DNA from 4 places in the Arthrobacter sp. AG367 genome. Region 3 is predicted to be linked to each of the others. Evidence: riboswitches for the same ligand, from Rfam matches in the RefSeq annotation. Region 3 holds a riboswitch; each other region holds the start of a gene.
What was found. Region 3 has a riboswitch for thiamine pyrophosphate ahead of thiO (glycine oxidase ThiO). Riboswitches for the same ligand answer to the same signal wherever they lie in the genome.
Positions count from the first base shown of each region.

Region 1: linked by a shared signal. The riboswitch ahead of FB478_RS07620 (ECF transporter S component) and the one ahead of thiO (glycine oxidase ThiO) in region 3 are both predicted to bind thiamine pyrophosphate.
Region 2: linked by a shared signal. The riboswitch ahead of thiC (phosphomethylpyrimidine synthase ThiC) and the one ahead of thiO (glycine oxidase ThiO) in region 3 are both predicted to bind thiamine pyrophosphate.
Region 4: linked by a shared signal. The riboswitch ahead of thiD (bifunctional hydroxymethylpyrimidine kinase/phosphomethylpyrimidine kinase) and the one ahead of thiO (glycine oxidase ThiO) in region 3 are both predicted to bind thiamine pyrophosphate.

Region 1 is NZ_VIVE01000002.1:121,820-124,012, reverse strand. It holds gene FB478_RS07625 (ABC transporter ATP-binding protein) at 1-407, opposite strand, end outside; gene FB478_RS07620 (ECF transporter S component) at 407-1,030, opposite strand; TPP riboswitch at 1,097-1,237, opposite strand; gene FB478_RS07615 (heme-degrading domain-containing protein) at 1,323-1,865, shown strand; gene FB478_RS07610 (iron-containing redox enzyme family protein) at 2,026-2,193, shown strand, end outside.
Region 2 is NZ_VIVE01000001.1:1,075,140-1,077,332, forward strand. It holds gene FB478_RS05055 (amidohydrolase family protein) at 1-818, opposite strand, end outside; TPP riboswitch at 898-1,005, shown strand; gene thiC (phosphomethylpyrimidine synthase ThiC) at 1,001-2,193, shown strand, end outside.
Region 3 is NZ_VIVE01000001.1:1,418,119-1,420,311, reverse strand. It holds gene FB478_RS06560 (RNB domain-containing ribonuclease) at 1-136, opposite strand, end outside; gene thiE (thiamine phosphate synthase) at 173-904, opposite strand; TPP riboswitch at 932-1,051, shown strand; gene thiO (glycine oxidase ThiO) at 1,044-2,193, shown strand, end outside.
Region 4 is NZ_VIVE01000001.1:794,706-796,898, reverse strand. It holds gene FB478_RS03670 (ribonuclease E/G) at 1-769, shown strand, start outside; TPP riboswitch at 919-1,016, shown strand; gene thiD (bifunctional hydroxymethylpyrimidine kinase/phosphomethylpyrimidine kinase) at 1,024-2,193, shown strand, end outside.

The DNA of each region.
Region 1 (2,193 bases), on a different contig from region 3:
GCCCAGATTGCTTCTCGTGGGACGGAAAGGTTTTCGGCACCGAAGGCGACGTCGTCCCCCACCCGCGACAGGACCACCTGCGTCTCGGGGTCCTGCTGCATAAGTCCGGCGCGCCCGCGCTGGGCGCGGGGCACGGCGCCGTCAACCAGCAGCGAACCCGACTCGTCGGCGTCCCCCGCCTCGCCGCCGTCGTCGTTGATGTCCCCCAGCACCCCTGCGAGCGCGTGCAGGAGCGTGGACTTCCCGGCGCCCGAGGGGCCGAGCAGGAGCACCCGCTCCCCCGGGCTGATGTCCAGGTCAAGCGCATGGACGGCAGGCTTGGCCCTGCCGGCGTGCCGCCACCCCCAGCCCCGGGCTGTGACGGCGGCAGGGCGGACGGTGCCGCCGTCACGCTGGGCTGGTGCCATCAGGAGAAGACAGGCTCCGTGGCGGCCTTGCGCGAAGCGAAGGAGCTCAGCACGCCGGTACGCGCCAGGCCGCGGGTGGCCAGCCAGGACAGGGCGCCGGCGAGAATGGCGCCGGAGAGGGTGGTCAGCACGATGTACGCCAGCTTGTCCGCACCGGAGTAGGCGATGTTCCAGCCCCACGGTGCGAATGAGTCATTCAGTCCGCAGAAGAATCCAGCCGCGGCGCCTGCCAGCAGGGAGACGGGCAGGTTGAACTTGCGGTAGACGAAGATGGCGAAGATGATTTCCGCGCCGAGGCCCTGGATGAAGCCGGAGAAGAGGACCGAGGCACCGTACTGGGAACCCATGAGGAGTTCCCCGGTGGCGGCCACGGTTTCACAGAACAGGGCGGCCCCGGGCTTGCGGATGATCAGCATTCCCAGCACGCCGGGAATCATCCAGCCGCCCGCCAGCAGCCCGGTCAGGGGCGGGTAGGCGGCATTCATGGGGGCAGAAAGCGCGGCTGCTCCCTGGTCCCACGCCCAAAAAATGACGCCGCCCGCGATGGCCACCAGCGCGGCGACCACGATGTCCACGACGCGCCAGGACTTACTGGTGGTCTTCTTGATTGCTGCAGTACTCATGTGATCCTCCTGGGAAACAGGAGGGGAAAGTGGACCCGGCTGACGGCTGTTGCCGTGCAGCCGCGGCACTTTGAGAACTCGACTCCCTTGCGCCGGTACTAACCGGATCAGGTTCGAGGGTCTGCGGCTGTCCGCACTCTCAGCGCCCACCTGCGGTGCCCGGCTTGTGCCAGGATGTCCGACGGCGGCGCTCCCCTGTCGTTATTAGTGGTGCTTTTGGATGGGTAAGGCTTTTTGAACTGCCCTTCCGGGCGTGGTCAAGTTTACACCTGGCGGGGGTAGATTGAGGGCCATGAGCGCCATTCCACCGGATGTGACCGGATTCGATCCTGATTCCGCCGACGCCCAGCTGGAGGGGTCGCTGGAAGCGTCGATCGCCCGCATCGAAGCGGAGGTCCGGGAGCTCCAGTTCCCCGGCTTTTCGCTGGATGACGCGTTGAACCTGGGCCTGCTCCTGGTGGAGCTGGGCAAGGAGCGGTCCCTTCCCATCGCCATCGACATCACCAAGGGCGAGCAGGTCCTGTTCCACGTCGCGCTCCCGGGCGCCACGCCGGACAACGGGCACTGGATCCGCGCCAAGCAGCGCACTGCCGCCCGGTACGAGGTGCCGTCACTTTTGGTGGGGCTGCGGGGCCGGCTGGGCGGCGGCCGGATCGAGGACAACGCCTGGTTCGATCAATCCCGGTATGCAGCCCATGGCGGCGCCTTTCCGATCTACGTCACCGGCGTGGGCGCCGTGGCCACGGTGACCGTCTCCGGGTTGCCGCAGCTGCAGGACCATGACCTTGTGGTTGAGGCGCTGCGCGACATCCTGGGGTCGTCGCTGCGGGATTAGGCGCCGGGGGACCTGCCGCCAACAGGAAGCCTGCTTAGCTTTTATTAGTAATCATGCTTACTATATTGGTTCGCGGGTTTCGAGGAGGACAGGGCATGGGAGTCACCATGGGCGGTCCCGCGTTCGTTCCCGTCACCAGCGCGGCAGACCAAGGAGCACCATGAGAATCCCGGAATCCAGAGGCCCCCTCAGCAACGCCCTGTTCGCACTCCTTGCGCAGGCTCCGGCCGAAGCCGGGACGGGGCTGGACGGGCTGTACCACCTGGCGGCACGGCAGGTGGCCGGCACTAGTGACATCATCGGCGACGAGGACATCCAGCTGGCCCTC
Region 2 (2,193 bases), 340 kb from region 3:
ACGCCGGCGGCATGGGCCTCCGCCACCCGTTCCAGCCTGCGTTCCCACAGGGCACGCATGTGGGCGGCGTAGCGCGGAAACTTTGCGTCCGCCTGCTCCGCGATATCAGGAAAGGTGGCGATGTTGATGAGGGTGGGCACGATCGGTACGCCCTGCTCCACGAACCGGGGCAGGTGGCGCGGCAGCAGCCCCGTGGCGTGCTCAATGCAGTCAATGCCGGCGTCCAGCATTTGGTCCAGGGTGTCTTCGGCGAAGCAATGTGCCGTGACCCGGGCACCTTCATCATGGGCAGCCTGCACAGCGTCACGCACGACGGCGGCAGGAAAGGAGGGCGCAAGGTCGCCGGCGCTCCGGTCGATCCAGTCGCCCACCAGTTTGACCCAGCCGTCGCCGTCGCGCGCTTGCTTCCGCACGGCCTCCACGAGCCCGTCGGGTTCGACCTCCGCCGCGAAGCCGCGCAGGTAGCGGCGTGTGCGGGCCACATGCCGTCCTGCACGGATCAGTACCGGGAAGTCCCGGCCGCCCTGCATCCAGCGGGTATCGGCAGGTGAGCCGGCGTCGCGGACCAGCAGGGTTCCGGCGTTGAGGTCAGCCAGCGCCTGCTCCCGGGCAATGGCGGGTTCCACCGGGCCGTCGGGACCCAGGCCGATGTGGCAGTGGGCGTCGACGAACCCCGGCAGCACCCAGCCGTCGAGTTCCCGCGCCGGAGGGGCAGCGGGCCGGCTGAACGTGAGCTTGCCGTCCACCGACCAGAGTCCATGGCGTACCCGGTCCGGTGCGGCCAGGACGGGTCCGCGAAAGTAGATGATGTCTGCCATCGGGCTTCCTTTCGATGCCCGGTCAGGCTAGCACCCGCAAATGTGACACCGCCCTTCCGGGGGCCTGTGGTAGCTTCTTCTCTGACCACACGGGAGCCCTTGCAGGGGCTGAGATCGGGCTGACGCAGCCTGCGACCGTTGAACCTGTCCGGGTAATGCCGGCGAAGGAAGTGAGTATTCCCTTGAGTACGCAAAACACCCAGTTGAACCCTGCCCACCTGCCGTCCACCGGGGGTTCCGGAGCCGGCTCCACGCCCCAGGTGAACCAGTCCGAAGTGACCCGGTCCCTGGCGTCGCATTCGCTGGCCTATATCGACGACGCCGGGTCCGGCATCCGGGTACCCGTCACGGAAATTGCCCTGGAGCCATCGCCCAACGGCCAGCCGAACGCACCGTTCCGGACCTACCGGACGGCGGGGCCGGGAAGCGACCCCGTCCGCGGCCTGGAGCCCTTCCGCGCGGAGTGGATCGTGGCGCGCGGAGACACCGAGGCCTACAGCGGCAGGGAACGCAACCTGCTCGACGACGGCCGCTCGGCCGTCCGCCGCGGCGCCGCCTCCGCGGAGTGGAAGGGCGCGCAGCCGGTGCCCCGCCGCGCCGTCGACGGCCGGACGGTGACCCAGATGCACTATGCCCGGCAGGGCGTCATCACGCAGGAGATGCGCTTCGTGGCGCTGCGCGAGAACTGCGATGTGGAACTGGTCCGGAGCGAACTGGCCGCCGGCCGCGCCATCATTCCGAACAACATCAACCATCCGGAGTCCGAACCGATGATCATCGGCAAGGCCTTCCTGGTGAAGATCAACGCCAACATCGGAAACTCGGCCGTGACGAGTTCCATCGCGGAGGAGGTGGACAAGCTCCAGTGGGCCACGCAATGGGGTGCCGACACCGTTATGGACCTGTCCACCGGCGACGACATCCACACCACGCGGGAATGGATCATCCGCAACTCCCCCGTCCCGATCGGCACCGTGCCGATCTACCAGGCCCTGGAGAAAGTCAACGGCGAGGCCAACGCGCTGACCTGGGAAATCTTCCGGGACACCGTCATTGAACAATGCGAGCAGGGCGTGGACTACATGACCATCCACGCCGGCGTGCTGCTTCGCTATGTCCCGCTGACCGCCAACCGGGTGACGGGCATTGTGTCCCGCGGCGGCTCCATCATGGCCGGCTGGTGCCTGGCCCACCACCAGGAGAACTTCCTCTACACGCACTTCGATGAGCTGTGCGGGATCTTCGCGAAGTACGACGTTGCCTTCTCCCTGGGCGACGGTTTGCGCCCCGGTTCGACGGCGGACGCCAACGACGCCGCCCAGTTCGCGGAACTGGACACGCTCGCCGAGCTCACCCAGCGCGCGTGGGAGTACGA
Region 3 (2,193 bases):
CAGCGGCCCGGGCATCCGCCACTGCCTCAGCCGGGTACGGTCCCGGCAGTTCAAGTTCGGTGCGCAGCAGGCCCAACGCCTCTTCCAGGGCGTTCCTGTGGTCATGGACGTTTGGAGCCAGCCGATGATGTGACACAAAAGTCAGCGTAGCTCCAAGTCCGCCGATATGGCATCAGGCGGCGGCGTCCAATGCGTCGAGGAGGGAGGCGGCAGCGGCGGCGGGATCGGAGGCCTCGGTGATGGCGCGCACCACCACGATCCTGCGCGCACCGGCTTCCGCCACCTGGTGGACGTTTCCGTGGTCAATGCCGCCAATGGCGAACCAGGGCACGGGGTCCGCCGCCTGCCGTGAGGCCTCGGCGGCATACTTCACCAGGTCAGTGCCCACGGCGGACCTGCCGGGTTTGGTGGGGGTTGCCCAGACCGGACCCACGCAGAAGTAGTCCAGCCCGGCTGGTCCGGCAGTTGCTGCCAGGGCGGCGTCCACCTGCCCGGTGGTGTGGCTGGAGAGCCCGATGGCGGCGTTGCCGTTGACCAGCGTGCGCGCCGCCGCCAGCGGCAGGTCCTTCTGGCCGATGTGGAACACCGGTGCCCCGGAGAGGACGGCGATGTCCGCACGGTCATTGACCGCCCACAGCTTTCCGTGCCGTACCGCGGATTCCTTCAGCACCGCCAGGAGGTCCAGTTCCTCGGCCGCCTCGATGGTCTTGTCGCGCAGCTGGATGATGTCCACGCCACCGGCGAACGCGGCGTCAACGAACTCCGCGAAGTCGCCGCGGTCCCGGCGCGCATCGGTGCAGAGGTACAGGCGGGCTGCCTTCAGGGCGTCGTTGTCCCGTGAATTGACGACTTCGGTGGCTGGAGCGTGGTGGCCGGCGGGAAAGGATGGGGTGGACACATTCATGCGTGCAAGCCTAGTTCCTCTAAACTGGGCTGGTACTGCGGGAGCCCGCGGCGGCTGTCACAAAGCGCCGGGCTGAGAGGGCGTCAGAGCCGACCGCTTGACCTGATCCGGTTAATGCCGGCGTAGGGAAGGAACCCACATGCGTACCCCCTTCACCCATCACCCCGGGTCCGCCCGCAGCTCCATTCCCTCCACCCTCCGGGCCGACGTTGCCGTCATCGGCGGGGGAGTGGTGGGGCACGGCATTGCCTGGGAGGCGCAGCGTTCCGGGCGCTCGGTGGTCCTCATTGATGACGCGCCCGGTACCGGCGCCAGCTGGGCGGCGGCCGGCATGCTGGCTCCCGTCAGCGAACTGCATTACCAGGAGGAAGAGCTCCTGGAACTGATGCTTGACGCATCATCGCGCTGGCCCGGGTTCGCCGCCGGGCTGGGCAGGGCAACGGGCGCGGATTCCGGATACCTGACGACGCCGACCCTCGCCGTGGGTGCCGACGCGGCCGACCGCCGGGCGCTGATGGACCTGCGCACAGTCCAGCAGGCCAACGGGCTGGCGGTGGAACCCCTGACCGTGCGGGAGGCCCGGAAGCGTGAGCCGCTGCTCAGCCCGGCCATTGCGTGCGCACTTGATACCCCGGCGGACCACCAGGTGGATCCCCGGCGCCTGGTGGCCGCCTTGCGGCTGGCCCTGGCCGGCGCGGCGCAGGAGCAGCCCCAGCTGGCGGTTGCCGGGGCAGTGGAAGGTTTTGCCGTGCCGGAGCGGGCAGCCGGGCTGCTGTGGGAGGGCGGAACGGTTTCCGGGGTCCGCCTGGCCGGCGGCGGCACGGTGCTGGCAACGGAGACCGTGGTGGCCAATGGCCTGCAGGCGGGGGCGCTTGACGGCCTGCCGGACGGCCTTGAGCTGCCGCTGCGGCCCGTGCACGGGGATATCCTGCGCCTTGCCGTTCCCCGCCACCTTCAGCCCTTGGTGACGTCAACGGTGCGCGGCCTGGTCCACGGCATCCCCGTGTACATCGTTCCCAGGCAGGACGGGACCGTGGTGATCGGAGCTACGCAGCGGGAGGACGCCCTCTCCGATGCCGTGAGTGCCGGCGGCGTCTACCAGCTGCTGCGGGATGCGCAGGCTCTGGTGCCCGCCGTCGCTGAACTCGAACTCCTGGAATGCACCGCCCGCGCCCGCCCCGGTACCCCTGACAACGCGCCGCTCCTGGGCCGGGTGCCGGCCGCTCCGGGCGCCGGGGGAGGACAGGCCGGGCACGTCCCCGGACTCATCATCGCCACCGGGTTCTTCC
Region 4 (2,193 bases), 620 kb from region 3:
GCAGCCCGAGGCTGCCCCGGCGCCTGCTGTCCACGTCCACACCGTCCTTCCGGACCCCACAGACGCAGAGCGGCACGCAAAGGCAGAGGCCACCCGGCTTGCCCTGGCGAACATCGCGGCTGCCGCCCATGCGGCCCACCTGCATGACGATGAGGTGGCAGCCACCCGGCAGGCACCGTCCGCCGAGCCTGCGCAGGCCCCTATTGAAGAGAAGCACGACGCCGATGGCCCGGCACGCCCCGCAGCTGTCCTGACCTTCGGCGGCGAGGAAGTCCCGCTTCCCTTCGTGGAGCACGCTGAGGACCAGCATCCCAGGCCCGCCCTCACGCTGGACCGGCTCGCGGAAGCCTTTGCCCACCTCGGCCAGCCGGCTTCCCCCGTGGAGAACGCGCCCGCCAAGGCCGCAGACACGGTGAAGCCGGCCGAACAGTCAGCGCCCAAACAGTCGGTGCCCGAACAGCAGCCCGGCGGGGGAGCGGAGGCGCGTGCCGCCGTGGAAGCTCCGGCGGAAAAGGACTACTCCGACCACACGCTGGAGCAGTCCCGGCAACGCAGGCCGCGGCGCCACCGCGCTGCCAGCCGTGCCCAGGGTGCCGCAAATGAAACCGTTGTCCAGCACCACGAGAACGTCCAGGCGACAGGCGCGGGGCACTCGCACGCAGCCAAGGCCCCGGACACCGCCAAAGCACAGCCCGCTGCGGCGGAGCCCGGCAAGCCGGCAGGGGAACCGATCATCCTCGGCGTCGGCGTCCCCGCCTCGGAGCTCTAAGCCAGGGCGCAGCCAACGCGCCACCCAGGAAGTCCCCGTCGTGCGGACTGTTCCCCCATGAATCCAGGGGGAACAGTCCACGGGCGGGGACTTCCTGCATGCGCGGGTGCTGTCACCTTTCCGCCGGGTACGCCCCAGCGGCTACTCTGGAACCCGACACGGGGTGCCGCGCAGAAGGCCGGCTGAGATCCACACCCGTTGAACCTGTCCGGCTAGTACCGGCGAAGGGATGTCTGTTGTCTTCGACCCTCTCCATGCCCCTGCCCACAGCGTCCGGCGTGGCCCCCGCGCTGCCTGGGGGCCGCGATGTCCCGCGCGTCCTCTCCATTGCAGGCTCCGACCCGTCCGGCGGGGCCGGGATCCAGGCGGACCTCAAAAGCATTGCCGCCCATGGCGGATACGGCATGGCCGCGATCACGGCACTCACGGCGCAAAACACCCGGGGCGTGCAGTCCGTCCACGTCCCGCCGGCCGGCTTCCTGGCCCAGCAGCTGGACGCGGTCAGTGACGACATCAGCATCGACGCCGTCAAGATCGGCATGCTGGGCGACGAGTCGGTGATCCGCACTGTCCGCCAGTGGCTCGGAAAGGCCCGTCCCGCCGTCGTGGTCCTGGACCCCGTCATGGTGGCCACCAGCGGCGACAGGCTGCTGAAGGAATCCGCCGAAGCCGCGCTCCGGGAACTGCTGCCCCTTGCCCACCTCATCACCCCCAACCTTCCCGAGCTCGCGCTGCTGCTGGGCACGGAGCCGGCGAAGGACTGGGACACCGCGCTGGACCAGGGCAGGCGCCTGGCGGAAGCCACCGGAGCCACCGTGCTGGTCAAGGGTGGCCACCTTTCAGGCCTCGACTGCCCGGATGCGCTGGTCAACACTTCGGGCCTCCTGGGGCCGGACGTGGTGGAAGTGCAGGGGAAGCGGGTTTCCACGCGGAACAGCCACGGGACGGGCTGTTCCCTGTCCTCTGCCATGGCAACAGTCCAGGCCCGTTTGGGCAATTGGGAGGCATCACTGCGAACGGTCAAGCCCTGGCTGGCCGGCGCACTTGAGAACTCCGGCCAATTGGAGGTGGGCCAGGGGAACGGCCCCGTACACCACTTCCACCACGTGCGGCCGGTCCTGGAGGAGGGCGGCTTCGCGGCCCGGTTGTGGTCGGAAGCCCAACAGGACCTGGCGGACATCTACGCACTGGACTTCATCCACGGCCTGGCGTCCGGAGACCTTCCGGAGAAGGACTTTGCCTACTACCTGGCGCAGGATGCCCTCTACCTGAACGGCTACTCCAGGGTGCTGGCACGGGCCAGCGCGCTGGCCCCCTCGGAGGCCGAGCAGCTTTTCTGGGCCGGATCCGCGCAGCAGTGCCTTGAGGTGGAATCGGAACTCCACCGCTCGTGGCTCAGCACCCGCCCGGCCCCGAAGGGCCTG